2 regions of the Paenibacillus konkukensis genome follow, and region 2 is predicted to be linked to the other one. Evidence: predicted binding sites of a transcription regulator. Region 2 holds the regulator's gene; the other holds the start of a gene.
The links. Region 2 encodes NrdR, which represses ribonucleotide reductase genes. Its sites were predicted from a motif close to AACACNATATATNGTGTT; they were not measured.
Positions count from the first base shown of each region.

Region 1: the regulator NrdR is predicted to act here: its motif matches at 2,462-2,479, upstream of SK3146_RS09465 (adenosylcobalamin-dependent ribonucleoside-diphosphate reductase).

Region 1 is NZ_CP027059.1:2,226,025-2,241,329, forward strand. It holds gene SK3146_RS09465 (adenosylcobalamin-dependent ribonucleoside-diphosphate reductase) at 1-2,389, opposite strand, end outside; gene dat (D-amino-acid transaminase) at 2,845-3,699, shown strand; gene SK3146_RS09475 (lipoate--protein ligase family protein) at 3,798-4,640, opposite strand; gene SK3146_RS09480 (hypothetical protein) at 4,714-5,844, opposite strand; gene SK3146_RS09485 (DEAD/DEAH box helicase) at 6,106-7,911, shown strand; gene SK3146_RS09490 (YqhG family protein) at 7,908-8,960, shown strand; gene SK3146_RS09495 (hypothetical protein) at 9,121-10,029, shown strand; gene SK3146_RS09500 (YqzE family protein) at 10,112-10,309, opposite strand; gene argS (arginine--tRNA ligase) at 10,522-12,240, opposite strand; gene SK3146_RS09510 (methyl-accepting chemotaxis protein) at 12,491-14,188, opposite strand; gene SK3146_RS09515 (hypothetical protein) at 14,406-15,305, shown strand, end outside.
Region 2 is NZ_CP027059.1:2,537,846-2,553,150, forward strand. It holds gene ltrA (group II intron reverse transcriptase/maturase) at 1-105, opposite strand, end outside; gene SK3146_RS10820 (VOC family protein) at 682-1,074, opposite strand; gene SK3146_RS10825 (YciI family protein) at 1,123-1,539, opposite strand; gene SK3146_RS10830 (RNA polymerase sigma factor) at 1,647-2,906, opposite strand; gene SK3146_RS10835 (YciI family protein) at 2,903-3,316, opposite strand; gene SK3146_RS10840 (hypothetical protein) at 3,549-3,719, shown strand; gene SK3146_RS10845 (metal-dependent hydrolase family protein) at 4,022-5,182, opposite strand; gene SK3146_RS10850 (MFS transporter) at 5,241-6,548, opposite strand; gene SK3146_RS10855 (TetR/AcrR family transcriptional regulator) at 6,786-7,442, shown strand; gene SK3146_RS10860 (hypothetical protein) at 7,555-7,908, opposite strand; gene SK3146_RS10865 (SF0329 family protein) at 8,066-8,635, opposite strand; gene SK3146_RS10870 (hypothetical protein) at 9,026-9,280, opposite strand; gene SK3146_RS10875 (hypothetical protein) at 9,488-10,291, opposite strand; gene SK3146_RS10880 (Rpn family recombination-promoting nuclease/putative transposase) at 11,198-12,046, shown strand; gene SK3146_RS10885 (hypothetical protein) at 12,118-12,663, opposite strand; tRNA gene SK3146_RS10890 (tRNA-Ala) at 13,022-13,094, opposite strand; gene nrdR (transcriptional regulator NrdR) at 13,165-13,641, opposite strand; gene SK3146_RS10900 (alpha/beta-type small acid-soluble spore protein) at 13,757-13,981, shown strand; gene SK3146_RS10905 (lytic transglycosylase domain-containing protein) at 14,046-14,624, opposite strand; gene coaE (dephospho-CoA kinase) at 14,627-15,223, opposite strand; gene ytaF (sporulation membrane protein YtaF) at 15,270-15,305, opposite strand, start outside.

The DNA.
Region 1 (15,305 bases), 310 kb from region 2:
CGAGCGCCTTCGCTACGGCGTCGGCGATCGATTCCACGCGGTTTGCGCCGAAGCCGATGGCGCCGGAGCCTCCGATGCCTTTCAGATGCTTCGTCAGCAGCTGCACTTTGTTGCCGTGATCGCCGTAACGCAGGAACAGGGAGATGACCCGGCCGAGCGCTTCCGACATGGCGAACACGTCGGAACCGGCTTTGCCTACGTTCAGGAAAATTTCGCTAGGCGTCCCGTTCATGTCGTTGATCGTAATGTACGCCATACCGAACGGCGTATTGAATTTATATGTGGCGCCGCGCAAAATTTGCGGACGGCGTTTATATTCCTTATCCAGCACGGAAAACGACTTGCTCTCGGAAGCCGCCGCTACGGTAACGGACGCCGCTTTGCTCACGACGGCGGTTTCCTCCGGCTTGGCCTCGGCCTTGATCGTTTCCGCTGCCGCGGCAGGCTTCTCTTCCTTCTTATCCGTCGACAGCACCTGCACGTCGCGGCTTCCGTCGCGATAGATCGTTACTCCCTTACAGCCGAGATCGAAGGCCAGCTCGTACAGCCGCTTCGTTTCTTCTACGGTGAAATCCGCCGGACAGTTGGCCGTCTTCGAGATGGAGCTGTCCACCCATTTCTGAATGACCGCCTGCGCGCGGATATGATCTTCCGCGGACAAATCCATAGCGGTTACGAAATAGTCCGGAAGCTCCTCGTTCGGATGGGCATCCTTCCACTGCTGCGCGATCGGCACGTACTGCTTGTCGAAGCCGAGCCGGCTTTGACGGTAATATTCGAAGGCGAAGTAAGGCTCGATTCCGGTAGAAGTACCGACCATCGTCCCCGTGCTTCCCGTCGGCGCCTGGGTAATGACCGTGACGTTGCGCATCCCCTTCTTCTGTACAGCGGCTCCTACTTCCGGATAGACGGCCGTCATATTTTTCATGAAGCCGCTTTGCAGAAACGGTTCGGCGTCGAACTGCTTGAAGCTGCCTTTCTCCGCGGCAATGTCGGCAGACGCCAAATAAGCTTCCTTGGCCATAAAGCCGTATAATTGATCAAGGAATACGAGCGATTCAGGACTGCCGTAACGGATCTCCAGCTTGATCATCAGCTCCGCCAGACCCATCGTGCCAAGCCCTACGCGGCGCTCGCTCTGCTGATTGACGCGATTCTCCTCAAAATGATAAGGCGTCTTGTCGATGACGTTGTCCAGGAAGCGCGTGGAATAACGGACGACCTTGCCAAGCTCATCCCATGCCACATCCTGCTTGTCGGCATCGTAAAACTTCGACAAATTAATGGCGGACAAGTTGCACACGCCCCAGGCGGGCAAGCCCTGCTCTCCGCACGGATTCGTACAAATAATCGGGTTGAAATACCAGCTGTTGGACATCTGGTTATAATATTCCATGAATACGACGCCGGGCTCCGCGGATTTCCAGGCGGATTCGATGATCGTATGCCACACGTCACGCGCTCTTACGGTGCGGTGCACATTCACTTTCTTGCCGAGCTTCTTCCATTTATCCAGATCGCCGTCCCACAGATCGTCGTATTCGGCGTCTGTCGTATCCGGATAGACAAGCTCCCAATCCAAGTCTTCCTTGACGGCTTTCATAAAGCCGTTGCTTACGCAGACCGACAAGTTGGCGTTCGTGATTTGCCCCATCGTCTGCTTAACCGTAATGAAGTCGACCACATCGGGATGCCAATCGTTCATCATCAGCATCAGGGCGCCGCGGCGGCTGCCCCCCTGCTCGATCAAGCCCGTCGTGTAGCTGAACAGCCCGCCCCATGATACGGCTCCGCTGGAAGATCCGTTCACGCCCTTCACGACGGCGCGGCGCGGTCTCAAAGACGACAGGTTAATGCCGACTCCCCCGCCGCGCGCCATAATTTCGGTCATTTCCGATAATGTGCTCATGATGCCGCCGCGGCTGTCGTGCGGAGATGGAATGACATAGCAGTTAAACAGCGTCAGCTCGTCGCTTGCATCCGCGCCCGCCGCGATCCGTCCGCCCGGAACGAGCTTCCAGTCGTCAAGAATGTATTCGAATTTTTCCTTCCACTCCTGCCGCTTCTCTTCGGTCGGCTCCACGGAAGCCATCGCCCCCGCCAAACGCTCCCACATCTGCGCCGGCGTCTTCTCGACCGTTAACGTCAGCTTTTCTACGGACGACGTTACGACATCGCCGCTTCTCACCTTCACTTGAACTTGATTGCCGTCCCTGGATATGACTTCTCCGACTTCTTTGGCGGGAAATTTCGGATCGTCCTTCGTCAGCACGAGCACCGTATCCCCGACTTTTGTATTTTGAGTGTCCGCATCTTTCATCGCATAGCGGTCAAGAAATATCTTTTCGCTTAATCCTTCGAGTCTATTGCCGCTCCCGTTCTCCGTCATCAATACAATAACCTCCCGAAAATTAGAATGCTGCAAATCATCACAACATCTGGTATGCGAAATCCATTATACATCACAATATATTGTGCTTCTAATGGGTGAGTAGCGGAATTTGGAAACTGGTACAAGACGTAGGGCCGAATGCTCTTATTTCCTCTTGAAATCGCTCTTTTTCGCCGCCGTCGGCTTCATTTTTTTCGACAAAAATCAGTACCATCCCGCCGCCAAAAATGCCAAATTACCTACTAGAGACCTATTGGCATTCCTTCGTCTACCGGTACCGAAAGCATCTTCTTCATCGGCCTTTGACATCCGCTTCCGTCATTGATACGCTATCAGTAGAAGCAGGTGCCTATGATCAGTTCGCACTGCTGCCGGTCAATATATTATATCACAAACCGGCACGATATACAAACAAACGTTCGTATACATAATTACAATCAGGAGGCTTTCCTATGTATTTGTACCAACATGAATTTCTCCCGAAGGATGAACTTCGTATTTCCTCCGATGACCGCGGTTACTACTTCGGCGACGGCATTTACGAGGTGTTTCGCGTCTATAACGGCATGCTGTTCGAGCCAGCAGGCCATTACGAGCGGCTCGAACGAAGCGCGCGCGACGTCCGGATAAGCCTCCCCTATTCCATAGACCGGCTGGACGGCCTGCTGCGGCAGTTAATCGAGCTGAACAAGCTGAGCGAAGGCATCGTCTATATGCAAATTACCCGGGGCGCGGCGGAACGGACCCATGCTTTCCCCAAACAGGCGGAGCCGATACTTACGGCGTATTGCAGCGAGCTCGCAAGACCGCTGCAAGCTCTGGAGCACGGCATCGCAGCGGTTACGGCCGACGATATCCGCTGGCTTCGCTGCGATTTGAAGACGCTCAATCTGCTGCCTAACGTCATGGCCAAGCAAGCCGCACTCGATCAGGGAGCTCAAGACGTCATCTTCCACCGCAGCGGCACGGTGACCGAATGCAGCTCATCGAACATTATGATCGTGAAGGACGGCGAGCTGCGTACCCACCCGGCCAACCACCTGATTCTGCACGGCATCACCCGCGCCGTCGTGCTCCGCTTGGCCGCAGAGCTGCATATTCCCGCGAAGGAAGAAGCGTTCACGCTGGACGATTTGAACAATGCGGACGAAGTGTTCCTGAGCAGCACGACGATGGAGATTACCCCTATCGTTTCGATCGACCGCAAGCCCGTCGGCAGCGGAGCTCCCGGCCCCGTAACCCGCAAGCTGCAGAGCGCCTTCGAGCATCTGATCGGCAGCGGCAACGACGGCGGCCCGCAAGCGTAACGCTCTGCCTTCCTCTCACCATCGGAGGAGGATAACGTACTCAACGAGAATGGCCCCTCTCGGATAATAAAATGATCAGCCCCAAAAAACCTCCGGAGTCATCTCCGGAGGTTCCATGCTTCGTTCGCGTATTTATCCTTAACCAGCTGTTCAACGAGCGTCAGCTCGTAATCCGTCAGCGCGCCTTCCTCCAATTGAACGCCGAGCCCTTCGGCCATCCCAGCCCGAAACGCTTTTTCGACCTCCGGCAGTTCGACCGGAGCCCGGCCAAGCCCCCGGCAAATGTCGTTAATCGCGACCGCCTTTTGCGAAAATTGCTGTTTCAATCTCTCTTGAATGCGTTCGTTCTTGAACTTCAAGACGCGAAACAATTGGTCCGCATCCATATCGAGCAGAATCGATCCGTGCTGCAATACGACCTGCTTTTGCCTTGTTTGCGCGCTTCCGGCGATTTTGCGCCCTTCGACGACCAGCTCGTACCACGAAGGAGAATCGAAGCATGCCGACGAGCCCATGGAGGCGTATTTGCTCTTGTCCTCCTCGCTGGCAAGCTGTACCATCTGTGCGTCCAGCCCCAGCTTGCGAAAGCCGAGCAGCAGCCCTTCGCTCAGCACGCGGTAAGCTTCCGTCACCCCGCTCGGAATGCCGGGATAGCTCTCCGCCACGATAATGCTGTACGTCAGCTCATTATCGTGCAGCACCGCTCTCCCGCCGGTCGGTCTGCGAACGAATCCGAGTCCCTCTTCGGCCAGCCGTTCGAAGTCGACTTCCTCGGCCTTTTGGAAATACCCGATGGATAAGGTCGGAGGCTCCCACCCGTAGAAACGGACCGTAGGAGGTACTTTGCCCTCGCTGTGCGCGATCAGAATCGCCTCGTCGACCGCCATATTATAAGAAGGATGATGCATCCTGTTGGAAATAAAACGCCATATTGCCGTCATGCTGTCTACCTGCCTTTCCTTGTTGCTGTTCATGAAGCCTGCCTGGCTTCCGGTTGCTTGATTCGCCGCACTCCTAACGCTTGGGACATATTTCTCTCGCATCCGTCACATTGTCCAGCTGAAACTCGCCCTCCGGTTTCTCCGACGGATCCAGACCGACGAAGGCGATCGCTCCATCCTCGCCCAGAACGGCGAACCGGTTGTCCGCCGGTATCGGCGCGATATCGACAGGCCGGTGGTCCCATGTCAGATGAAGCTGTTTGCGGCTTTTCAAATCGAGCAGCGCCAGCGGCTTCTCCAGCTCGACCGAGCCATCTGCCGCATCAAAGCGGTCAATTAGCATTTTACCCTGCATCGCCGACATCGTAAAGGAGTACGGTTTAGTGTTCGACACGAAGTTGTTCATCAGCTCGTATGGAGACTCGGCGGTATTGAATTTATAAATTTTATTGGACCATTCGCTCTTATGGCGCTGGGAGATCATCATATAAATATCGCCGTTGGAATCGACGCTTACCCGATCCAGCGGATAACGTCTGGGCTCTTGAATCAGCTTGCCCCATTCGCCGCTTTGGATATCGGCCTTGTAGACGTTCGAGCTCGTTTCGGCGTTGTTGGAGGTCACGAAGTAGACGTCCTTGCCCGCTCCCTTCACATCCTCCACGCCTCCGGGCACAAGCCAGTCCTTGATCCATTTGTGCTGCTTCAGCTGATAAATGCCGACCCGGGTCATATCCCCGCCTTTTTGCGGCGTTTTATCCGCAGACGACACGAACATCAGATCGCCGAATACGTAATGGTACTTCGGCGCCATTTTGGGCGTAGCAAGCTGCAGAAAGCGGTCCCCCTGTTTCTCTCTCACGTACAATCCTTTGAATGCCTTCGGATCGTCCGGATTATATACGGTGACGACCGTATGATCCCCGGTGTAGCTGATCCCGCTGATCGGCTGGGACGTCTGCAGGATTTGCTTGCTTCGCTGCGTCCGGCTGTTCACGCTGAATACCTGATACGGATCCGCGACAAGCAAATCTCCCGTCTCGTCGATCGCCTTCGTAACTTCCTCGTCGATAGGCAATGCCTGCGGCTTGGCATCCCGGCTCGCATAATAAACCGTGCCGAGGCCGACCAAAAGCGCGGCTGTCAGCCCCAATACCCATTTCTTCAAGTCGAATCCTTCCTCCCCCTTGCTACTAAACATCATAATGCATTCATCCAAGTTATGAAAGGGCTTCTTTTCGTCCATACTAAAAATGATAGCTTTGCCTGCTCTATCAATGAAACTTGCGGAAATTTCCGGATTGTTTTCATCAAATGGAGCAAGCGATTCATTAGCGGTCGGACACGGCTGCCGGGGCTTAACGCTCAGCCGCAGAGCTTAGTGCAACGGCCCGATGCAAGCCCTGCTGTCATCAAGATGCCCGCTTTCCTTTCCCGAAGGAAGGCGCCCAAAGGAGGGCATACCATGCAAACTGGCAATAAACTTGAACATGTGAGACCCTTTAACGAGCATGTACAGCTGCATTTTGACCGGGAATGGTTCGAGCAGTTGCATGAAAGAGCGCAGCGCAACGGTCCCTGGGACGATTGGACGCTGTATCAGCTCGCTTACGAGGCGGAGCAAGCCAGTCTGATCTCCAGCTTCGACCAGCTGCAATCTCTCGTTCATATCCAGCAGCTGACGCCGATGCCCCATCAGATCGATACCGCCAAAAAAGTGCTCACGGAGATGAGAGGCCGGGCCATATTGGCCGACGAGGTCGGTCTCGGGAAAACGATTGAAGCCGGATTAATTTTAAAAGAATACATCATCCGCGGTCTGGTCAAAAAGGTGCTCATTCTCGTGCCCGCTTCGCTCGTGCTGCAGTGGGTGCGCGAGCTGAACCAAAAATTCGGCATACCGGCCGTAGCGCAAAAAAAAGAATACATGTGGGCGCAGTACGATATTATCGTCGCTTCCATGGATACGGCCAAGCGCGATCCGCACCGGGACATCGTGCTCGGGATGGAATACGACATGCTGATCGTCGATGAAGCCCACAAGCTCAAAAACAAAAAGACGACTAACTACCAATTCATCAACGAGCTGCGCAAAAAATATTGCCTGCTGCTGACGGCAACGCCCGTCCAGAACGATTTGAGCGAGCTGTACAATCTCATCACTCTGCTCAAGCCCGGCCAGCTCGGCGGCCAAGGCAGCTTCCAAGCCAACTTCGTCGTCGACAAGCGCATTCCGAAAAACGAGGAGCAGCTGCAGCAGGAACTGTCCAAGGTCATGATCCGCAACCGGCGCAGCGACGGCAACGTCAATTTCACCAAGCGGATCGTCCGCAATATTCCTTTGACGCTCTCCCCCGAGGAACAAGCGCTCTACGACGGCGTGACCGACTTCGTCAAGGGCCGCTACCAAGAGTCCGAGGGCGATATCAGCAGCGCGCTTTCGCTGGTTACGCTGCAGCGCGAAGTGTGCAGCAGCCGCGACGCCGTGTTCATTACATTGGTGAACATGTTCAAGAAAACGGCGGAGGATTCTCCCGTCCGCCAGCGCATTTGGCAGCTCGTCGAGCTGATCCGCAGCATCAAAGCCAACACCAAAGCGGAAAAAGCGATGGAGCTTGTCCAAGAAATTAACGATAAAGTGATCATATTCACCGAGTACCGCGCTTCGCAGGAATATTTGCTGAACTATTTGAAAGAGCATAAAATTACCGCCGTTCCCTACCGTGGAGGCATGAACCGCGGTAAAAAGGACTGGATGATGGATCTGTTCCGCAACCGCGCCCAGGTGCTGGTGGCGACGGAGGCCGGCGGCGAAGGAATCAATCTGCAGTTTTGCCACAACATGATCAACTTCGACCTTCCTTGGAACCCGATGCGCGTGGAGCAGCGAATCGGACGCGTGCACCGGCTCGGCCAGCAGGACGATGTCAAAATCTATAATCTGTCCACCAACGGCACGATCGAAGAATATATTCTGTCTTTGCTGCATGAGAAAATCAATATGTTCGAGCTGGTCATCGGCGAGCTCGATACGATTCTCGAACGATTCGAGCAGTCTCACTCGCTGGAGAAATCCATTGCGCAGATGATTCTCTCCTCTTCCGAGGAGGAGCTCAAACGCCAGATGGACGATCTCGGCCGCTCGTTCACGACAATCCGCACGGAAGTGGAACGCGATTCCGCCGCCAGGGACATCTCCCGCTCCCATATGATGCCCGGCGCCGTCGGACAGATCTTACCTATTACCGGCGAAGCGGAGGCATCCCCATGAAGACTGAACAAATTCAAAGCTTCGTTATGCGCTACCTCGAAGCGGAACAATGCGACATCCTGGAGAAGCATCCCTCCTACGTCACGGTCAAGCTGTCTCCTTCCGCCGACAAGGAGCTGACGTACCGGCCGTATTACTGGAACTTTGTCGAACGGACCGGCGCCGTCCCGGAGACGATGACGTGCACGTTCATCTTCGACCCGGAGGGGCATAAGGCCGCGCAGTCCGCTGCCGGCGCTCAAGCGGGCGCAGCCGGAGCCCAGCCGGGCGCTGCTTCTGCGGGCGGGACGGCGCTCTCTCCGCCCCCCGGCGAGGGAGCGCCGTCGCCGGGAACCGCCGGCCCCGGCCCCCAAGCGCCGGGCGCCCCGCAGCAGGACAGCATCCTGGGACGCTATTTCGGCTTTGTGCCGACGCAGATGACATCCCGGGTGCCTAAAGATGAAGTGACGTTCGGAAGCCGCAGGCTCGGTCAAATTTTCGACGCGGTGCGCAGCAAAGGGCGCTTCGTCCACCTGTTCGAGCAGTTCAAGCCCGAGCAGCAGAAATCGGCGCCGCCGCCTACGATCGCCTACGAAACCTGGATGCAGGTAAACTACAAGGTCGAGCTCGCCTGCGATATGAAGCGCAGCGAAATTCATTCGCTGGGCGTTCATCTGGTCACCGGGGAAATTCGCGAGCATTTCCAAGAATGGCTGCAGACCAAGCGGCTGTCCCCGCGTTTGCCCGCTCATGTCTACATGATTCCGGATAAATTTACGCTGCCGCGGGCCGTCATTTATTTGGAGCAATATTTGGAGAACCGGCTTAAGACGTACGATCACCGCTGGGCGGAGGACGCCAAGCTGCGGCTTCAGGACGAGCTGGAGCGGATTCGTTCGTATTACGAAGCTTTAATTCAGGGGGCCGAACCGGAGAAAAAAGCGGAGATCGAAGCCCAGTATACGAACCGTCAGCTTGAAATCGACTGGCAGTTCCGGCCGCGCATTCAAATATCCGTCATCAATTGCGGTCTGTTTCATCTGCATGCGGGGAATCTGCCTACGAATTGACGAATTCCGTTCATTTCCAGCAAAAATAGAAGCAAACTTTTTTTTGCTCCGCTACAGGTTCTAACAAACTTTTCAAGGCATATTTTATACAATAAGGGCATAGCAGCTGCTTCATGTGACAGCATCCGTGCCCGACAAACCATGACAAGCAGGTGAATGGATGAAAAAAACGTTGTTTAGGCTTTCCTGCCTTTTGCTCTGGACAAGCCTGCTGGTTGCAAAGCCGCTCTCCTCCGCCGCGGTACCGGACAACCCGCCCATTCCGGCACAAGCTCTGGCGCCCGTTATGCAGGATGGCACAGTCACAACGCCGACCTTCCTGGACGCGGTCAACCAATTGATGAAGCAAATCGCAGGCCAGCAAGGCTTCGAGGCATGGAAGCAAGCCTCGTGGACCAGCTATCCGCTGGGGCCGGGGCAGCACGGCTGGATCGTTCTGCTCAAAGCAGGCGGCGCCGAAGTCGGCTACATGGTCATCTATGCCGATCCCGACAACCCGGACAAGTACAAGCTTGCCGAATACGGCAGCGGCAGCGCTCCTCTCTTCAGCTTAAACACTCTGTACCAATCTTTGGTACAGCTCGAACTCATCGATACGTCCTACAAAGCCGAACGCTGGTACGCCGATCCGTTTCATGCGGTATGGCTGGTTTCCGCCGGCGAACAAAACTATTACATCGATGCCAAGACCGGGCAGCCGCTCCCGTTAAGCTCCGTCCAGGAGCTTCAGGACGCTTCCCTTGCAGCCGCGCCCCCGCCCCGGATCGGGCCGGACCATACGGTCGCCGCCAGTCTGCAGACCGACGCTTTCGATCCGTACGACCGGCTGCCGTGGGTGAAGGGCCAAGCTGTCTCCTTCAGCCGATTCGAGCTTCTTGCAGCCGCTATCAAGGAGCAGCGCAAGCTGACCTTCGTCGCCGAGCTGTACGGCCGCACCGTAACGCTGCCGTTAGCCGTAACGGGCTACCACCGTTGGTCCGACGAGGAAGCGTTTCTGCTTCTCGACCAAGACGGGCCCAGAGCCGTTTCGTATGCCGCCGTTTCCGCGGCCGGCCGGCTATTCCCTTAGGTTTTTCTCCTCCTTCCCTATATAGAAGAGCTTCCCGTCCCTTCAGGCTCGAGCCTTTGCTCGCGCCGAGGAGAGAAGCTTTTCATTTTTTTTTGCGCCAGCGAAGTCCTTCCATCCACATGCGCAAAGCTAGCGGGAGCATGCCGAACCAGCGGTACTGCCAATGCTCGCGATGCTCTCTTTGGCTTGCCCTCGTCTGTTTGCGGATTTCCTTCGGCGTTTCCATATATTCCACAAATCGCTCTGTTACATATTTTACCAATTCATCCCCTTTGGCGATATGCGCTCACCTCCAAACGGCTCATAGTAGCCATTGTTGCCAGATTCAGCCCGCTCCAAACCGCGCCGTTAAGCGGCGTCGAGGCCCGACTCCTTCCCCGTTAAGCGAAGCGGTCCGCGAGCTGGACATCGTTGTCAGCCGTTTTGACGCGCCAAATGCAAATCACCCGGTATCCTCAACGCTGAGGATACCGGGTGACAAAAGGGCATACCTTACATTTTCTCAGGGGCTTCCAGACCGATCAGGCCGAGTCCGTTGCGCAGCGTAATCTGCACGCACTTCACCAGCGCGAGCCGCGCTTCGCGCAGCGCTTGATCGTCCACCAGAATCGGACATTCATGATAGAAGCGGTTGAAGGCTTGAGCCAAATCGACCAAGTAACGACTCACTACGGACGGCTCCAGCTTGTGCATCGCCTGCTCGACCCGCTCCGAGAACAGGTACAGCTGCTTCAGCAAGCCTTGCGAGGCCGCGTCCGGCAAGAGCGACGCATCCAATTGAGCGGCCTGCCGGGCGAATTCGATTCCGTCTCCTCCGTTCGCTTTACGCAGCACGCTGCAGGCGCGCGCATGCGTATACTGCACGTAAGGACCCGTCTCTCCCTCAAAGTTGAGAGCCACGTCCCAGGAGAATACAATGTCCTTAATCCGGTTATTGCTCAAATCGTTGAAAATAATCGCGCCTACGCCGACTTGACGGGCGACCTCGTCTTTATTTTCCAGATTCGGATTTTTCTCTTCGATAATCGCTTTCGTCTTCTCGATCGCCTGCGTAAGCAGCTCCTCAAGACGAATCACGTTCCCTTTGCGCGTTGACAGCTTAGCCCCTTCGAGGCTCACTTTGCCGAACGGCACGTGAACGAGCTTGTCCGCCCAGTCGTAGCCCATCAGCTCGATCACTTTGAACCATTGCTGAAAGTGCAGGCTTTGCCCCGCATCCGTGACATAGACGCATTTGTCGAAGTCATACGTATTTTTGCGGTAAATCGCCGCCGTAACATCCCGCGTATGGTACAGAGTGCCGCCATCCTTTTTGATCATCAAGGCCGGCGGCATATTGTAATCGTCCAGACGCACGAGCAAGGCTCCGCCGTCTTCCTCCAGCAGGTTCTTCTGTTTCAGCTCGTCGACGACGGCCGCCATCTTGTCGTTGTAGAAGCTTTCGCCTGCATACGAATCGAAGCGAACGCCGAGCAGATCGTAAATTTTTTGAAATTCCTTCAAGCTGATTTCGACGAACCATTTCCATAGCCCGAGCGCTTCCTCGTCGCCTTGCTCCAGCTTGACGAACCAGGCGCGCGCCTCGTCCTCCAGCTCCGGCTTAACGTCCGCTTCGTCATGGAACTTCACGTACAGCCGCTGCAGCTCGTCAATGCCTTCCGCTTCGACTGCGTCTTTGTCGCCCCATAGCTTGTAGGCGACGATCAGCTTGCCGAACTGGGTTCCCCAGTCTCCGAGATGGTTGATGCCGATACAATTATATCCGAGAAATTCGTAAATTTTGTAGATTGCATTCCCGATCATCGTCGTCCGCAAATGCCCGATATGAAACGCTTTGGCAATGTTAGGCGAGGAGAAATCGAGCGCGATGTTGCGTCCCTGGCCGATGTTCTGCGAGCCGTAACGTTCCCGCTTCTCCAATACTTCGCCGATGACGCCGGAGGCGAAGCCCGCCGGGTCGAGAAACACGTTCAAATAACCGGACACCGCTTCCACCCGTTGGATGGCGGGATGCCCCTGCCAGTTCGCTTTGAGCTCCTCCGCGATGGCCTGCGGCGCTTTGCGCAGCTGCTTGCTCAGTTTGAAGCAAGGCATAGACAGATCGCCCATCTGCGGATTCGGCGGATATTCGATCAGCTCCGCGATCGACTCCGCAGTCACCCCTTCCAGCTGGGAAGCGAGCTGCGACGCCAATATATTCTTGTAATCCATCATGATTAACCCCTTTCGAATCTTCAAGCCTTACATAATGAGAAAAGCTCCTATCCGGAGCTTTTCCACGGAGCATGACCCTGCCGTTGAATGCAGCATCCCATGCCGTTCAGAAATGATCTGCACCGCTCGACAAAGCACCCCAAAAGGGGTGCTCGTCATACCAAAATCATAGTCTGCCATCATTTACATATGTAGCTATTATATCGGTCCGTAAAAAACGAGTCAAGTTCCCGGTCCGGCCATTCGCTTACGAAATCCGGAACCTCCGCACCAGCGAATCCAGCTCCCGGCACAACGTCTCGATCGAATGCACCGATTGCGTAATCTGTTTCATCGAATCCAGCTGAACGACGGATAAATCGGCCGCCTGGGCGGATTGCTTGGACGAATTTTTGGCGATGGACGCCGTCTCCAGCACCGATGCGGACACTTCCTCGGAGCCGGCCGAAATTTGCTCGGAAATGGCGGATATTTCCGTAATCTGCTCGTTGGTATGCTGGGCTTTCTCCACGATGCTGTGGAACCCTCCCGCCAGTTGATTGACGTACATCTTGCCGGTCTGCATCTCCCGGATTTCACGCTCCATGGCCTCGACCATATGGGATACCTTGCCCTGAACCGCTTCGATCAACTCGGCGATATGCTCCGAGGATTGCTTCGATTGCTCCGCGAGCTTGCGGATTTCTCCCGCTACGACGGCGAAGCCTTTGCCTTCTTCTCCTGCCCGCGACGCTTCGATCGAAGCGTTGAGCGCAAGCAGATTGGTCCGGGCGGAAATATCGCCCATCACTTTTACGATCTCGCCGATTTCCTCCGAATGCGCCGATAGCCCCCGCACCGCTTCGGACGACACTTCCACCGACTGGTGAATCGAATCCATCTGCAGCAGCACTTTATCGAGCGTTTCGCTTCCGAGCTCGGCGGCCTTCAGCGTATCGTACATCATCTCCGCCATGGCCATCGACGCATCGGCGATTTCGCCCATCCCTTCCGAGATCTCCTCCATCGCCCGAGCGCTTTCCTCCGTGCCTTTCTCCTGCGTGGCGGCTCCGGTCGCAATTTCCTGCATCGCGGTATTCATCGAGTAAATTGAAGTGACAGTGCGATCGGCATCGCCGGCGAGCTGGCGCGTCGTCTTGTTGACCTCGAGGGATGTCTCCTCGATCGTGACGATCATCGTCTTGAGCTGCTGGTTCATCTGGTTGACGGATTGAACGAGACTGCCGATTTCATCCTTGCTTCTCGTTTGGATCGGCTCTCCGGTCAAATCCCCTTCGGCGATCCGCTTCACTCTCTCGCTGATCGCTTCGATCGGCTTGATCATCCGGCTGATCAGCAGGAATGCGACGAACGCCGCTGCGATCGGGAAAATCCCGCCGGTTTGCAGCGTGAACTGCAGCATATTCCATGTCCGGTTTTTCAAGATTGAAGCGTCGAAATCAATCGCCATCATCGCCACGATCTCCTTGGACGAATCATGGTCGGCGAAGATCGGCGCATAGCCGGTTTTCCGGTCCCCGTCGCCAAACGTATACACGGACGAAGCCGCCGGATGCTTCATATTCACCATCATATCGATCGCTTCGCGGTCTATATAAAATTTGTCGCCCGCCTTGAAGCCTTCCTGCTGCAGGTTTTTGTCGGGTACAAGCAGCACTCCGCTCAAGCTCATAATTGAAGCGTTCTTAAAAATCGGTTTGTGATCGACAATCCAATTCACTTTATCCTGCAGCGCCTTCGAGGCTTGGCCGCTTGCCAATTCCTTGATTTCGGCGGTTGTCAGCAGGCCCGAGGTAATGCTTGCGCAGCCGATCAGCTCATCTCCCGCGGCCTGGTCGATCTGCTTGTAATTGACATAGTAGCCGATGGCCAAAAGAGACAATACGCTGGTTACAACCGCAATGACGACCAGCCAAGTTACCTTTCCTACGATACCTAATTTCACAGATGTCCCCTCTTTTCCTTTTGCCAAGATATGGTGTGATTTCATAGTATAACTAACGTATACGGCTCACTGTGATTTTTGTCACACCTCATGCGATTTCCATAACCTTCCCACCAAAATGTAAATAGTTTGTTACTCTTTGTCAACGCATAAGCTGATATAATCATGTTAAATAAGCAAGAAAGCAGGCGATCCTATTTTGCCGATCACATCCCGGATGCCGCTGGTGTTGTTCTTACTGATCGCTCTGGCCTGCAGCGGCTGCTCCTTCACCAAGGACCCCCAGTCCTACATGCGCATGCCGAAGCTGCCCGACGATAAGGAGAACTTGAAGCAGGTGATTCAGCAAGCGATGCCGGCGGGAGCTTCCTTCATTCATCCCAAAAACTCAAGCGATCCCGGCTCCATATATTTGAAGGATCTCGATAAGGACGGGGTTCCGGAAGCCATCGTCTTCTACCAGACCCCGGACAAAGACGTTCGGGTCAAAGGCATGCTATGGCAAAAAAGCGGCGACAGCTGGAAGCTGCTGAGCGAGATGGAAGGCGAAGGCTACGAGCTCGATACGCTGCTCTTCGAGGACGTAACGGGCGACGGAGTCGACGATATTTTGGTCGGTTATTCCGGCGGAGCCCGCATCAATAAAGGTCTGGTCGTCTATCATTTGGTCGATCGGAAGCTGACGATCCTGTACCAGGCTCCTTATACGGAGCTGGTCGTCGACGATCTGAACCAGGATAATAAGAAAGATATTTCGATTCTGACGCTGGAGCGCAACGTATCGGCCAAGATGTCGACGCTGCAGTACGATCACGGCTTTCAGCCTGTCGGCTCGATTGCTCTGGACCCTTACGTGAACGGGTATTCCAGCGTCACCGCCGGTTTTGTCGCAGAGAACAAGCGCGGTCTTCTGCTCGACGCCGGGGTCGGGGCGCATTCGTCGACGACTCAGCTCGTTTATTTCGATAACGGGCAGCTTGTCAAAGCGTTTCCGGACGACAAGCTGCCGCTCAGCCCCCGTTCGGCCAAGAGCGGCGACTACAACCATGACGGCATTATGGAAATTCCGATCGATGTCGCCCCGCAAGGGTCGGAAAATGCCGCTTATGCGGTAACT
Region 2 (15,305 bases):
AAGCGCATGGAATCTACGCTTCTTGTTTTCCTTGGCCGCATGACCTAGTTTCTCTTGGAGTTGTTGAACGTTTTCCTTTGGTGTTGTTAGCCTCTCGGCATTCACTGACTCGTACCTCCTTAAGAAACATGAACAAAGCAGGACCCCTTCCCTCCCGCAGGTTGTGTTGTCCTGCGTTCCTCGGTAGTATGAGCCCCTCGGACTCCCTTCCTGCAGACCGTTCATTTCACCGGCTGGGCTTATAGAACGTCTCGTTACGAAAAAAAAATTTCGTGCAGGGGAGGGTCTCCCCAGTTCACTGCATCTTCTTTCATACCATACCGATCCCCGTACGCCGGAGGATTCTTCGCTGCCGCTCCAAGTTCCCAGCAGCTTCCTTGGTCTTCACCCATATCCACGAGGTTCGACTTCCTCTCTCCCCTCTTGCGAGGCCTTTTTGACGACGCGGCAGGATTCACTTCATGTTACGGTCTGGTATCTTGCTCGCCCTATCTCTGACAGGTACTTTCGTCGACGCGCTTCTACGCACAGATTTCGCCGTACGCAGGCATCCTAGCTACGCGGGGGCTTGGCCCCTCCCGCGACCGGATTTTCACCGGCTAGAAGATGCGTGCCTCTGGGCACGCTAAACAAGAAAAAAGCCGCATCTGTGCGGCTCTTCATGAGTTTGCTTCTGTTTCACTATTTTACGATTTGCCACGTGACGCCGTAACGGTCTACGACCTCCCCGTAGTAGGCCCCCCATGGCTGCTGGTCGAATGGAAGCTTGATCGTTCCACCCTCGCCGAGCTTCGCATAGGCATTACGTGCTTCCGCTTCCTCGGCGAAGGTTAGGGAAAGGCTCATATTCCGGCCGCCTTCCGCAGGCTGGAAAGAATCGGACAGGAATAACGTATTACCTCCGGCTACGGTGAGAACCAAATGCATGACTTTATCTTTAGCCGCTTCAGGCGTCCCCGGAACTTCTCCCAGCGTTTTAATAAAATGAATTTCTCCGTCTAGCGCATTTTGGTAAAACTCCGCTTGCGTTCTTGCATCCTCCGACATCAAATAAGGTACCAGTTTTGCTGCCATATTCATCAACAACCTTTCAAGTTTTTTGGGGTTCTTGCATTTTCCGATTTAAATTTGTTCCCGTAAATTCGCCTCCATGGCAGCGATGATGGGGTTATGATAGGTTTGTGCCGGATCTGCCAGCTGACGCAATTCAACGACGACTTCGCCGCGCCCCTCGGGAACGGGAAGCTTTAGCGCCCACTCCATCGCTTCGTCCATAGTACGAGCATCCAGGATAAGAAACCCTTCCAACAGGTCGCTCTCCATGGAAAATGGTCCGGCTGCCACGGCGGCCCTGCCTCCGTCCGGCGGCAACGTGATCCTTAGCCCGCTCGAGCTTGGAAGCAGCGATTCATCGGCGAGCAAAATTCCTGCATTGGCAAGAGACCTGGCATACGCTGTCCGGCGGGCCGCAAAATTCGGATCATAGGCCACGCCCGCTTCCGAAAACGCTGTCGATTTAAACATCATCAAATATCTCATAAAATAGGCTCCCTCAGGCAGGGATCGGATTTGGCAGCCATCTGCCTTAACCTGCCTCTACCTGAACGACGAACGCGGGAGCTCCGATTCGACAACCGGCATGAAAATCATGATTCATCCCTGCATTCGGATGCCCGTGCGAGCAAAAGCTTCCGCTCGCGGCTGTTTTTCGTCAAGGAAGCCGCTCGTTCAAACTCGAGGCGCGCTTCTTCGAACCGATTCAATTTGTACAACAGATCGCCGCGAACGCTGGGCAAAAGATGGTACGCGGATAACGAAGCCTCTCGGTTCAATTCGTCGACGATTTGAAGGCCGTAAGCCGGACCGAAGGCCATGGATATCGCCACGGCGCGGTTCAATTCCACGATCGGCGAAGGCATGACGCGCGACAAAGCTTCGTACAAGGCGGAGATCCGGACCCAGTCCGTGTCCGCCGGTGTCGCCGCTTGCGCATGGCAAGCGGCGATAGCTGCCTGGAGCGCATAGGGGCCGTACGGCTTCCCTAACTGCTGGCAGCGATGAAGAGCTGCCAGCCCGCGGCGGATCAGGAGCTGGTCCCACCTGGCGCGGTTTTGGTCCATGAGCAGGATCGGCTCCCCGTCCGCTCCGACCCTCGTCTTCAGACGCGAGGCTTGCAATTCCATCAGCGCCGCGAGCCCGTGCACTTCGGGTTCGGCAGGCGCAATCTCCGCCAGCATGCGGCCGAGCCTCAGCGCTTCCTGGCATAGAAGCGGCCGGACCCAATGTTCGCCCGCGGTTGCCGAATAACCTTCGTTGAACATTAAATAAACGACCTCTAGAACCGTAACCAATCGCTCCTTCAGTTCTTCGCCTGCGGGAACCTCGAACGGGACCTTCTTGGCGCTAAGAGTACGCTTCGCCCGAACGATCCGCTGCGCAATCGTCGCTTCCGCTGCCAGAAAGGCACGGGCGATCTCTTCCGTTGTAAGCCCGCACAATAACCTTAACGTGAGCGCTACCCTGGCCTCCTGCGACAATACCGGATGACAGGTCATGAAGACAAGACGCAGGAGATCGTCCCCAATCTCCCCGTCCATGCGGCGATCCATATCTTCTTCCGTATACAATTCGGCGGTGCGGGTCAGCTCTTCGTATTTCCGGTCGCGAAGCTTGTTTCTTCGCAGCAGATCGATGGCGCGGCGCTTCGCCGTCGTCATGAGCCATGCTCCCGGATTGTCGGGGATTCCCAACTCCGGCCAGCGCTCTAGCGCGATCACCAAGGCGTCTTGAGCCAGATCCTCCGCCAGCCCTACGTCTCGAACCATGCGCGTTAATCCGGCGATTAATTTGGGGGACTCGATCCGCCAAATGGCATCGATCGTCCGTCCCGTATCTGATCGGCTCACAACCTGAACTGCCCCCTGATTTTTACTTGCGTTGCTTCATCCGAAGCCAATTGTTCCGGATCGAAAATTTGCCTCAATTCAATCTCACCTTGCCCGCCGCCATGCGGATCAGGCATGCGCATCGCCCACTTGATCGCTTCTTCCCGCGACTTTACCTCGATCAGCGTAAAGCCTGCAATAATTTCCTTCGCCTCCGTAAACGGCCCGTCCACCACTTTCGGCTTGCCGCCCGGCTCCGGATACGAAATACGAATGCCGCCGGAGCTCGGCTGCAGTCCGTCTGCGGCAAGCAGCACCCCCGCCTTGGCCAGCTCCTCGTTATATCTCAGCATGGCATCGAGCAATTCCTGGCTAGGCATTACCCCCGCTTCCGAATCCGTTGTTGCCTTCACGATCATCATAAATCTCATGTTTAATCTCCTCCATATCATGTATAGTGGACCTATTTTTCGTTCGTTTCAAACCGCTTGGGCAGGCCTCTATATAAACAACGAATGAATGCCGGACCAATCGACACATCTAAAGAAATTTATTTGTATTATTTGAATGCTTATCATTCGATGCGACCAGCAACTGGTATTTCCATTGGGTTGGAAAAATATATAAAAGTATACTTCAAAATGAAATTGGAGGTCAATTTACTTGACATTCCAAGCCGAAAAAGGCGATAAACATATGATTCGTACAATTTTAACCGATCCGTTTGCTTACGGATATTTGACCATTATCGAAGTTGACGCTCCCCAAGCCCAGCCCCAAAAAAACAAAATTGAGCCGCAGACTGCTGAAATTGAATTTTTATGCAGGGAGTGAAAAATGTTTTCAACCTAAAGAACAACGCCTAAGATGAGGAACCCCGCTTAGGCGTTGATATTGAGCCAAGAACAAGATCGGCTTTTTAACATGCAACAAAAACGGGGCCTCCAGAAGTCAGTTTTCACTGACTTTCTGAATAACCCCCTCTTCTGTGTGCGCTTTTCATCGATCGCAGAGTGTTATTTCGTGGAAACGGTGAACTATCGGGTTCATGCCGAATGCCTTGCGCTAGCTTTGCTTTGCGACCCGCAAGGCAGTCCGATCAACGCTCGGAGTCTCTTGATCTTACGATTCAACGATTATCGAATGAATGCCCCGCTCTTGATAACATGCGCGGGGGGAGAATACATTACGCGAATATCTGCAATCGGATCGCCGTCAATCACGATTAAATCGGCCTGTTTTCCAACCTTTACGCTGCCGATTTTATCCTCTAACATTAACAATTTGGCGCTGTCTATTGTCGCCTGCTTCAAAATCTCGACGTTCGAATATTCCAGGAATTCTTTACGCATTTTAAATTCCAATCCCGGATTTTTCTTGTATGACGCATAGGATACGTCCGTTCCCCAGCCGATGAGCACATCGTAGCTCACCGCATTCATGAGAGAATTTTTCACGGTATCTTTCAATTTATTTATTTTCTTTGCGGCTTCAGGGAAATCCGTATAATCGCTTTCGATCAAATCATGCATGATCGCCAGCGTCGGTACAATGCCGACATCTCTTCTACCGTTCATATACTGCAACGTATCATCCGAGATCATACTTGCGTGTTCAATGGTACGAACACCTGATTTGACGCCAACATCGATCGCTTCCGCACCATGGGCATGCATCGCTACATAAGATCCTCGGCCTGAGGCAATGTTCACCGCTTCCCTGATCTCATCTTCCTCCAGAATGCGAACGCCCGGGTCGCCTCCTTGCGACATCATCGAACCGCTTCCGTACAGCTTAATGAAGTCCGCGCCCTTTTGGAAATTTTGTCGCACTAATCTTCTCATTTCAGTCGGGCCGGTTACATATTCCAAAAGATTCTCCATGATTTCTACGCCGGGTTCGTGCGGACATAAGGTAGCTCCTGAAGCAATGACGGTTGGTCCTGCGACGACCCCCTCCTCAATGGCATTCCTTAAAGCGATAGTTGGACATGATTTGTCATCGCCTACGTCCCGCGCGGTCGTGATGCCGATACTGAGCAGATATTGCGCGTATTTCAAGCAATCAAACGCAAAAGCAGGCTTGCTGAGCTGCAAAATTTCTGCTTGCGTTGGACGAACAAAGGCTAAATGCACATGCATATCGATGATACCGGGCATTACCGTGGAGCCTTTTACATCCACTTCTTCATAACCTTCGCCGTTCAATGTTCCGACTGGGGCGATTTCCTTGATAATTCCATTTTCGATGAGGATGTCTCCCGTTTTCAAATCCGTACCTTCTGTCAGTGCCTCCACAAAATTGCAATTTCTTAAAATGATCAACCGTATCATCCTTTCATATCGCAGTTTATGTTTAGATCGCGTTGGTATTTGCTTGTAAATCTTCTTGTTGCACATGCTCTGACTTTTCACGTGCAATTAATTTTTTCGATTCATAGTTCAGCCAAAAAACGCCGGTTAGCATAATCATCATGCCGATGACCATAATGCCGAATACATAGTTGTAACCCGACACGCCATACATATCTAAAAAATGTCCGATAAGCTTAGGTAAAAATAAATCGGAACAATAACCAAACATGAGGGCTAACCCGGTAATCGTACCGGCAAGCGCAAGCGGTGCCTTCAATTCCGCCAGCGGCATATTCGCCGCCGTGTAACTTAACCGGCTGATGAAAATGGCCAGGAAAATCAAACTGATGACCAGAATGAGATATTTGTGATCCCGTGGAATGAAGCTTAAAATGATGATAATCAACAATGCGGGCGTAACGGTCGAATAAACTAAAGGCGCCGTTCTTCCGATTTTGTCACGAATAAGTCCGCCGATAGGGGCAGCCAGAATTTTAATGCCGTAACGAACGATCGCGGCGAATGCCGTCGTCCAGACAACGGGCATCCCGTATGCTGCATTTAAATAAGGGCTCATATAGCTAAGTGCAGTGGACTCGACGTAAACTCCAAAAGAAATCATCGCGATGATCCAGGTTACGGGCATTTTTGCCGCATTCCACAGCGATTTAAAAGTGATCCTTTCACTATCGTCCGAAGAGCTTGTACCATATTTTTTATTGTCATAGAAGAAGAACAAGCCCAATCCAACCAAAAAGAAAAAGCCGCTGAAACCTAATATGACTGTGCGAAAACCCGCAACCGTATCGATGTTTTCTCCGATCAGATAGGCCAGTCCCAAACAAAATCCTGCTGAAATAATCCCGTCAATCGCCATGGAGTAGCCGAAAATTCTGCCTTGCTCCGTGTTATCTCCGAGCATTCGAAGACATTTGATTTGAGCGCTCCATAAAAATAAACCTAACGTAATTGACATAAGAAAGAAGATGAATAATAACGTGTTATAGCTTGGAATCGTAGACATCCAAAAGCCCAAGAGCGATGTACTTAATACCGACGTTGTTACTAAGGTTTTCGATGAAAACTTGTCGCATAACCAACCGCCCACCACATAGCCTGGCACTGCCAAACTTGCATAAGCAGCCAATAAGGACCCCATTTGTTCATTGGAAAGCTCAAAAACGGCTTGGAACGGCACATAAAATATAATCGGTAAAAACAATATATTCACGACTGAAACGGCAGCAGACAATAAAAATAGCGGTATAATGCGATCCCTTAAACCTCTTTTACCAGAAGTAGCCCTCATAAATCCTCCCCCATGATTAATTTATACATGTATAATTTTAAATATAATGCAAATCAAAAGAAAGTCAAATTTTTTTTGAAGCTTTTGCGACTCCAACGAAGCTCTTCCTTTTTATTGCAGTACGATTAGCCTTATTCAGCTCGGTTCATTGACTGTCCAGGGAGCAAAGGGTATACTTTAAAAAAATCAATTAGCGAATGCGGAATAATCTTTATACATGTACAAGGATGATGCGCGATGAGATATAAAAAATACATACAAGCCAATGAAGAAGAACCTATAGATAATTCCACGGCAAAGGTCATATTACAGGCTGCGACGGAACTTTTTATGAGACAAGGCTACCACTCCGTAACCATGCGCGACATTGCCTCGCACGCGAATGTGAACCTTGGCTTATTGCCCTATCACTTTACGTCTAAGGAAAATTTAGCTAAGCATGTGTACCTCGGATTAATGGATCGGATCTACCGACAAATCGGCACGATTGATATGAGCCGCGTGTCCAACGCCGAAAAAATATATATTACTACTCTCTTGTCCTGGAAATATGTAGAAAATAGCGAGGAATATTCTAAATTCTTCTATGAATTCTATGAATCGGCCGGTCCCTTTGAAACGCCAAGCAAATTATTCATACAGATGTCTTCTACAGTTATATTAGAGCATGGGCTGCAGATAGGACGCGAAGAAAATGAGCTTTATTTTACCGTGATGAAAGGGGCCGAGTGGCTGTTAATTCAAAAACGGTACAAAAAAGAAATCCAAATCACGCTGGAGGAAATGCTGAACATCCTTTATTCCAATTATTTATACAACATAGGGCTATCGGACAAGATCATTGCGGAAACGATTCAGAACAGTTTGAACTTCTTAAAGAGCTTAGAAACATAAAAAAATGCACTAGGACCAACCTAAAGAACAACGCCTAAGATGGGGGACCCCGCTTAGGCGTTGATATTGAGCCAAGAACACCTAGCTCGATAGAAATTATGATTATTCATCCTCATACGATTCTTGTCAATTCACTGTTAATGACTCGATGTGCGGCAACATAACGATCTTTCGGACTAATCCCAAACGATGCAAATTGAACTTTCGATTGATTTGTAATAAATTGGACTTCATACTGCTTCGCATTTCCTACAAAAAGGCTAGTGTATGTGGAAGCATTCGGTTTTACCATAAATGCAACGTTATGAATCAATTTCTTTTTACCGTTTAATGCGTACACTTTAATTCTTACTCTTGCAGTATTATGTTGATCCTGGTTTAGTGAGTTCACAACAATACTGCGGGATACAGTCTTGTCTTTCTCCGTTAGGTTATTCAGAGGTCCAGTCGTATACTTACGAATCATTCATCCCCCGCCCCTTTCACAAACAAGATATTATGATAAAAGTCAATGTCACTGTAATATCTTATTCATTCAAAGGTTTATCTGATTGGACGAACTTAAAGCAAAATGAATCGCCCTGCCTACAAAAGAGGACAGGGCGATTGTTTTTCATCCGTGTTCACAACTTTCCAAGCCTTAAATCAAAAAAATATTGCACAGCCGGATGCTTTAGCTTGATTTTTTCAGACATGTTTAAAATCCGCTTTTTCCCAACTCGTCTGTCGATCAATGCCATAATATTTAATAATATATCGTTACTCTCGAGGCTATCTTCAATAGAGGAGGACAAAAACGTATTAGCCGCATCCATAAAATTGGATTTACTGAGTGAAGATTGCGCTGCCCAAAGCTCCTTGGCCAACTGGGATATTGCTCGGCTTCGCGCAATCGCGATTAAACGATCTTCCGGAATCTTCCCTTGCATATTCATTCTTACAGCTTCAATTTGTTCATGACCGATCGGAATATCGATACCCGAGTCGTTTTTTATTTCCTGCTCCGATTGATACCATGTGATAAAGGTAGTCGCATCGCTCATGTTCAGTATATTTTTTTTATCAACCGCGATATAACAAATCCCCGCTTTATCGGGCAAATAACGATAGCCAGTTGCGCGGTATTCCACTTTCCCTTGTAACGAAGGACTGAGAAAGCTCTCCAATTGCTGCTTCAATTTGCTCCAGGACATGATCTTCTCCTATTTTAAAAAAAGCCTTATTGTCTAATTCGGAATGGCTGCCTTCCGTTTAATTTACATTACTAGACCCGTTAGAATAAATCAAACAAATCTTTTACGTCCGCGCCGACTGAACCCTCGGGGTTCGGGACGGCAGGCAAATAAAAAAACCGCCACTACGGTAATCGTAGTGACGTTTTTGTTATGGAGCCTAGTGAATTCAACCTCTGGCCTCATCGTTGCCAGCGATGCGCTCTCCCACGGATTTACACACCTATAAATACCTTCGACGAGTGAAAAAATTACCTTGTATTGAAAAGGTTCCTTAACGAATCAGGAATCTTTTCAATATAATTGGCGGCGGGGCACTAATATATAGATCAAATTAATATGTCTAATCGGTCAAATAAAGTTGAATGCCTTTGCAAAAGCATCAAGGTCATCAATGATAAACAAATCACTGCTCCAATTACCTGGCCATACAGCATATAATGTCGTTGTGTTATTATTGACCCTATGATAGGTTTCCAGAAGCTTCGGCCTATCCGACTTATTTTTGTGATAAACTTGTGACACATTACCGTTTTTATCTACCTCAAAATAACAAACTGTACCCATACTATATGGGAAGCTACCAGCTTCTTTAGCACTTCTCATCAATAACACTCCTTTATAGCTATACTACAAAGAAATCCATAATTTCCCACAAACAGACACTGCCTTGTGCTTACGTAAATCTAAATGAGTATATTGATATGTAGTGTATTGAATCGGTATAGTGATAATTTCTAATAAATTTTTGGATTTTTCAATCCTGCTATCACCGCATGATTTCATTTTTAAGCCAGCGATAAAAACCATCCTTTAGTAGGCTTCAGAAAAGCTGTCCCTAATTACTTTTACTCCCATTAAAGAACAATCATCAATCAACTGCAAGTGATTCAAGGCCTCAATGTCCAGTATTTCATGTGTGAAAATTTTCGATGCCATCGTGTTGCTGCCCATTGAAAGCAAGACATCAACATGACGGTAGAACCCGTATAACGAAACATGAGAATAGATATAACCATCACCATTAAAAGTTATATACGGAAATTGTGGCGGAATCCATAATCCCGTAATGTCACAAAAATTATCTTTTTTCATTGATCTTGTAATTCTTGGATATTGTACATAATCATTAAAAATCCCTAGTCGTTGAGCATAAATTCCCACTACTTGTTTAAGTTCGTCATACGTCAGACCAAAGCAAGCACGGGACATTAATTTGTTCTCTTCAAAAAAGAATGAATGCTCAGAATTGATCCTCTTTACGATACCAAATTCGCACGAACTCGCTATAGGCAAACTCACAATATAATTTTCAAGACGTTTGAACCTTGCCTTACCATATAATTCATGATCCAAGAAATTAGTCAATAATATACAACCCGCTTGCAGTCTATAAAAACCTCTTATCAGTTGTTTGCTTTTTTTCGCCGACTTACCACGGAGGTAATACGGCCACCCATTTAAATGCGCTCCTTTCTCTTCCCTACCAACAATTCCCATGTAACAAAACAATGCTCCGCTATCAGAGAGGTACAACGCTGGACCATGATCCGGAATTGATATATTTTCCCCTAGTTCTTCTGATGCATCAATTGTTTTATAGAATTCAGCCAACATTATGCTATCGCTCCCTTCTTAAATTTTAATCGCTTATATTCTAACTCCATTTTTTTGTAGCGTTATAGGATCAATACTTTGTGCTATACCTACAGTAAGCATAGACTATTTCCATTCCAAATTCCAGAAAATATCCCCATTTCCGACAATAGAAAGCCCCCGCAAGTGTCAGGACCTCCTCATTTTCATTAGTCCTGCCATCTATGTATGTTTTTGGTCGAGCATAGGGGGATGTTTGAATCCTTCATCTTTCCTGCTGACGTAGCTTAATCGCCGATGACAACCTTAACGGTTGATTCCAACGCCGTGCTCGTCCGCTTCGCTCCCTGCGTGCGGACTGAACCCTCGGGGTTCGGCCCCCGCCTAGCATAAAAAAAATCCCCGGAACACTAATTGGTCCGAGGACTTTTTTTTATGGAGCCTAGGGGGATGTTTGAATCCTTCATCTTTCCTGCTGACGAAGCTTAATCGCCGATGACAACCTTAGCGGTTGATTCCAACGCCGTGCTCGTCCGCTTCGCTCCCTGCGCGCGGACTAAACCCTCGGGGTTCGGCTCCCGCCTAGCATAAAAAAAATCCCAAGAACACTAATTGGTCCGAGGACTTTTTTTATGGAGCCTAGGGGGATCGAACCCCTGACCTCATCGCTGCCAGTGTGGTATGCGCGGTGTCCTGCTATGTACCAATATGTCCGAAAGCCTGCTGTAGAGCGGGTTTTCGGACTTCGCTCTGTCTTCCTGTTTCCTCGGATTTCCGTCGATAATCCAGGGTTAGTGATCATGGATGTGATCACGCCATCCCTCAAATTCCTTTGAGGATGAGATCATGTGAAGTGCGGTGCGTCACTATGCAACAGAACTGGAAATCATGATATAATACTAATGATAAGGATTGGAGTTGATTCGGATGCACGACCTGCTTGACCCCAAGAATGATTTCGTCTTCAAACGCATCTTCGGCAGCGAAGAGAACAAAGATATCCTGCTTGCCTTCCTTAACAGAACCTTTATAGAAGCTGGGGAGCCGCCGCTGACCGAGATCATCCTGATGAATCCATACACGGATAAGGATTCGCCGCGCGATAAGCAATCCATCTTCGACATCCAAGCCAGGACAACTGAAGGAAAGCTCATTAATGTGGAGATGCAGCTATTCAATAAGTACGATAATGAGAAGCGCACACTTTACTATTGGAGCAAGCAATACGCGGGACAGCTTGAAGAAGGACAGTCCTACAAACAGTTGAAAAAATGCGTCACAATCAATATTCTCAACTTCTCCTTACTGTCTAACGACCGTTACCACAACATTTTTCATCTACGGGAAGACCATAGCGGCATTACACTGATCGACGATATTGAAATCCACATCATGGAGCTTTCCAAGCTGAGTTCGCAAGACATACCGAACGAAGGTGGTTTGCTTAACTGGTTACTGTTCTTGAAAAGCGAGGATACAACGAACTGGGAGGTGTTGAAGGTGAATGAACCTGCTCTGGGTAAAGCAATGACCGCATTAGAATACCTGAGTCAAGATGCTGAAGCACGGCGTCTGTACGAGATGCGACAAAAAGCTCTGCATGATGAAGCTTCGATGTTGGAAGGTGCAAGGGCGGAAGGCGAGTCACTTGGCAATTTTAAAGGAAAATTGGAGGTTGCCAAGAACATGCTAACTAAAGGTATGGACGTACCAACCGTAGCGGAACTGACTGGACTTTCAACAGAACAGTTGGAACAATTGAAACGAACACATTGAATCCTTTAGGCTGTGAGGGACTAGTTCCCCACAGCTTCTGTTTATTTATGGATTAACAGATTGAGCTTGCTTCAAATGCTACTTTCGTTTGCTACGGGGTCTGGCAGACACTCCAATCCCCAAACTTTCTCCCCCATGACAAAGTTATCCTCTCCAGCCTCAGGCCAGTATTCAGGATGTATCATATCTAATCTGAAAGGTATTTCTGCCTTATCATCCATGCGGCTTCCACAATACTGGGTTAATTCATGTAATCCTTCATATTCATCTAAATCTGTAGCCAAATAGCCGATAGGGGGATATTTGAGTATGCTGAACATACCGACACCCCCTCTACTAAAATCGCTCCATTCACCTCTGTATCTAGGCATTGCTATATCTCTAATTACCTTTAGGCTCATGTATGGATATATCCAGTAGAACACCTTTATTCCTTTAGGAATAATCATCGATTCATCTAATACGTAATCCCGATACTTATCGTCAATCTTGCTCGTGCCGAAATCTCCAGTTGCTGAAAGCATGTGACCGAGTAGAGATTTACAGATTAGTGCTGGTTTAGTCTTAACATGATCCGTCGCTTGTGGCAGTGTTAGCCTAGTTTTAATCATAAGCATGACATCGGCTGCAAGTTCATTAAGAACAGGGTCGGCTTTTGCTCCTAATAAAACGCCGTGCTAGTCCGCTCCTTCCTGCGCGCAGACTGAACTCTCGGGGTTCGGCCCCGCAGGCAAATAAAAAAACGCCACTACGGTAATCGTAGTGACGCTTTTTTTATGGAGCCTAGGGGGATGTTTGAATCCTTCATCTATCCTGCTGACGAAGCTTACTCGCCGATGACTACCTTAGCGGTTGATTCCAACGCCGTGCTCGTCCGCTCCGCTCCCTGCGCGCGGACTGAACCCTCGGGGTTCGGCCCCCGCCTAGGCACAAAAAAATCCCCGGAACCCTAATTGGTTCCGAGGACTTTTTTTATGGAGCCTAGGGGGATCGAACCCCTGACCTCATCGCTGCCAGCGATGCGCTCTCCCAGCTGAGCTAAGGCCCCGCGGCGACAAGAATGATAATATCACAGGTGCAATAAGCTTGTCAACAGTTTGACTCGCTGCACCTGCAAATTATTTTTTATCATCGCCTACCTGATGCTTGGACAATATGTCCGTAAGCTCTCGCATGAACATACTGATGTCCTTGAATTGACGATACACGGAAGCAAAGCGGATATAAGCGACCTCATCCACAGGGTATAGCTGCTCCATGACGATCTCGCCGATTTCCCGGCTGTCGACCTCGGCGCTGGCGGTGTTGCGGATTTGCTTCTCCACTTCGGAGACGATCATATCGAGCTGCTCGACGGATACCGGACGCTTCTCGCAGGCGCGTATAAGACCGCGCAGCATCTTCTCGCGGCTAAATTCCTCGCGGCTGCCGTCTTTTTTGATTACGATAAGCGGGGTTTCCTCCACCATCTCGAACGTGGTGAACCGCTTGGCGCATCTTTCGCATTCTCTGCGGCGCCGGATCGATTTATTCTCATTGGCCGCGCGGGAATCCAGTACTTTCGTTCCGGAATAGTCGCAATAAGGGCATTTCATTTTTCAATATCTCTCCTCTTGATTACAAATGAACAATTATTGCCAGTGAATCCCTGTAATGAACTTCTGTGAAAAGCACATAATAGGATTACAAACGACAAGGAGGTGAACAGACATGGGTGCAGGACAATCTCGAAGCAGCAACCAATTGGTTGTTCCACAAGCTAACGCAGCTTTGGATCAACTGAAGTATGAAGTAGCACAGGAATTGGGTATCGCCATTCCTCAAGACGGTTACTACGGTAACATGGCTACTCGTGACACTGGTGCTATCGGGGGACATATTACACGTCGCCTGGTACAAATCGCCGAGCAAACACTTGCTGGCGGGAACCGATAGGTAAAGGTTAGAGAAGTATTGGACAAAGCTTCCGTGAAGGGGCCTGTCCAATACTTCTTTACTTTCAAGAAGCCATTCCCCAATCCTTCGCGTATAACTTGTGATACTTATTATAATAATACAAAACACGCTGAATGTAATGTCTCGTTTCTCCATACGGGATCGAATTCGAATTTTCCAAGGTTCCGTCCCACTCTCTGTTTTGAATCCATCTGGTTACTTTGCCTTGCCCGGCGTTATATCCGGCTATAATAGCGACCGTATTGCCGTTGAACTCCTTATGGAGCCAGTTAAGGTACCAGGTTCCGAGCTCTATGCTGACAGAAGGATTGTCCAGATCGTTTTTGAACGAGGGAGAAAACTTGCCGGCATCCACAATCCACTCGGTCGTATCGGGCATAAGCTGCATGAGACCGTAGGCGCCTTTTTTGGATGAAATATTCGTTTTATAATTGGATTCTACTCGAATGATAGCTGCAACCAATAGCGGATCGACCTCGTAAGCTTGAGCATGCTGCCTTATTTCTTCCTCATAACGGATAGGATACAACCATTTTCCGACCTTATCGCTGCTGATAAACATGAGGATCACGAAGGTGATGAAAAGTAGAGCAAACACTCGCTTTTTCCGCCAAAAGCTGATGCTCATAGCAGCCTCCTTCCCTTTAGAAACGCCTCCACCTGGTATTCCGTCTGCACAAGCGTTCCTTGATTGTCTATGAGAATGTCGGCCATCGCTTTTTTGTTTTCGATATCCATTTGTGCTTGAAGACGGGCCTCAGCCTGTTCTTCCGTCAGCCCATCGCGCGACATAAGCCGCTTGAGCTGCTCTGTTCTGGGTATGTACACGACCATGACGGCCTCGAACATGGATTGCAGCCCCGATTCGTATAACAATGGCACGTCCACCACGACAAGCTTGTCCGGGTGCTGCCGTTCGTATTGCTCCATTCTCTCCCGCATCAGGGCGCGGATCGAAGGGTGCATAATGCCCTCCAAATCCTTACGCGCCTGCGGGTTGCCGAATACCGCCTCACCCAGCTTTTTGCGGTGCAAAGAGCCGTCGGGGAGCAGCATGTCCGCGCCGAAGCGTTCCACGACCAACTGCAGCACGGGACTACCCGGCTCCACGACTTCCCTGGCAATGCGGTCGGCATCAACCAGCATCGCCCCGCGCCGCACCAGCAAATCCGCTACAGTGCTTTTGCCGCAAGCGATGCCTCCGGTTAAACCGATATTCATATACATTCTCCTACGAAAAAAGTTAGTAATCGCCTGCTGTTTTTCACTACATCAATTTCATGATACCCATAACAATCAATAC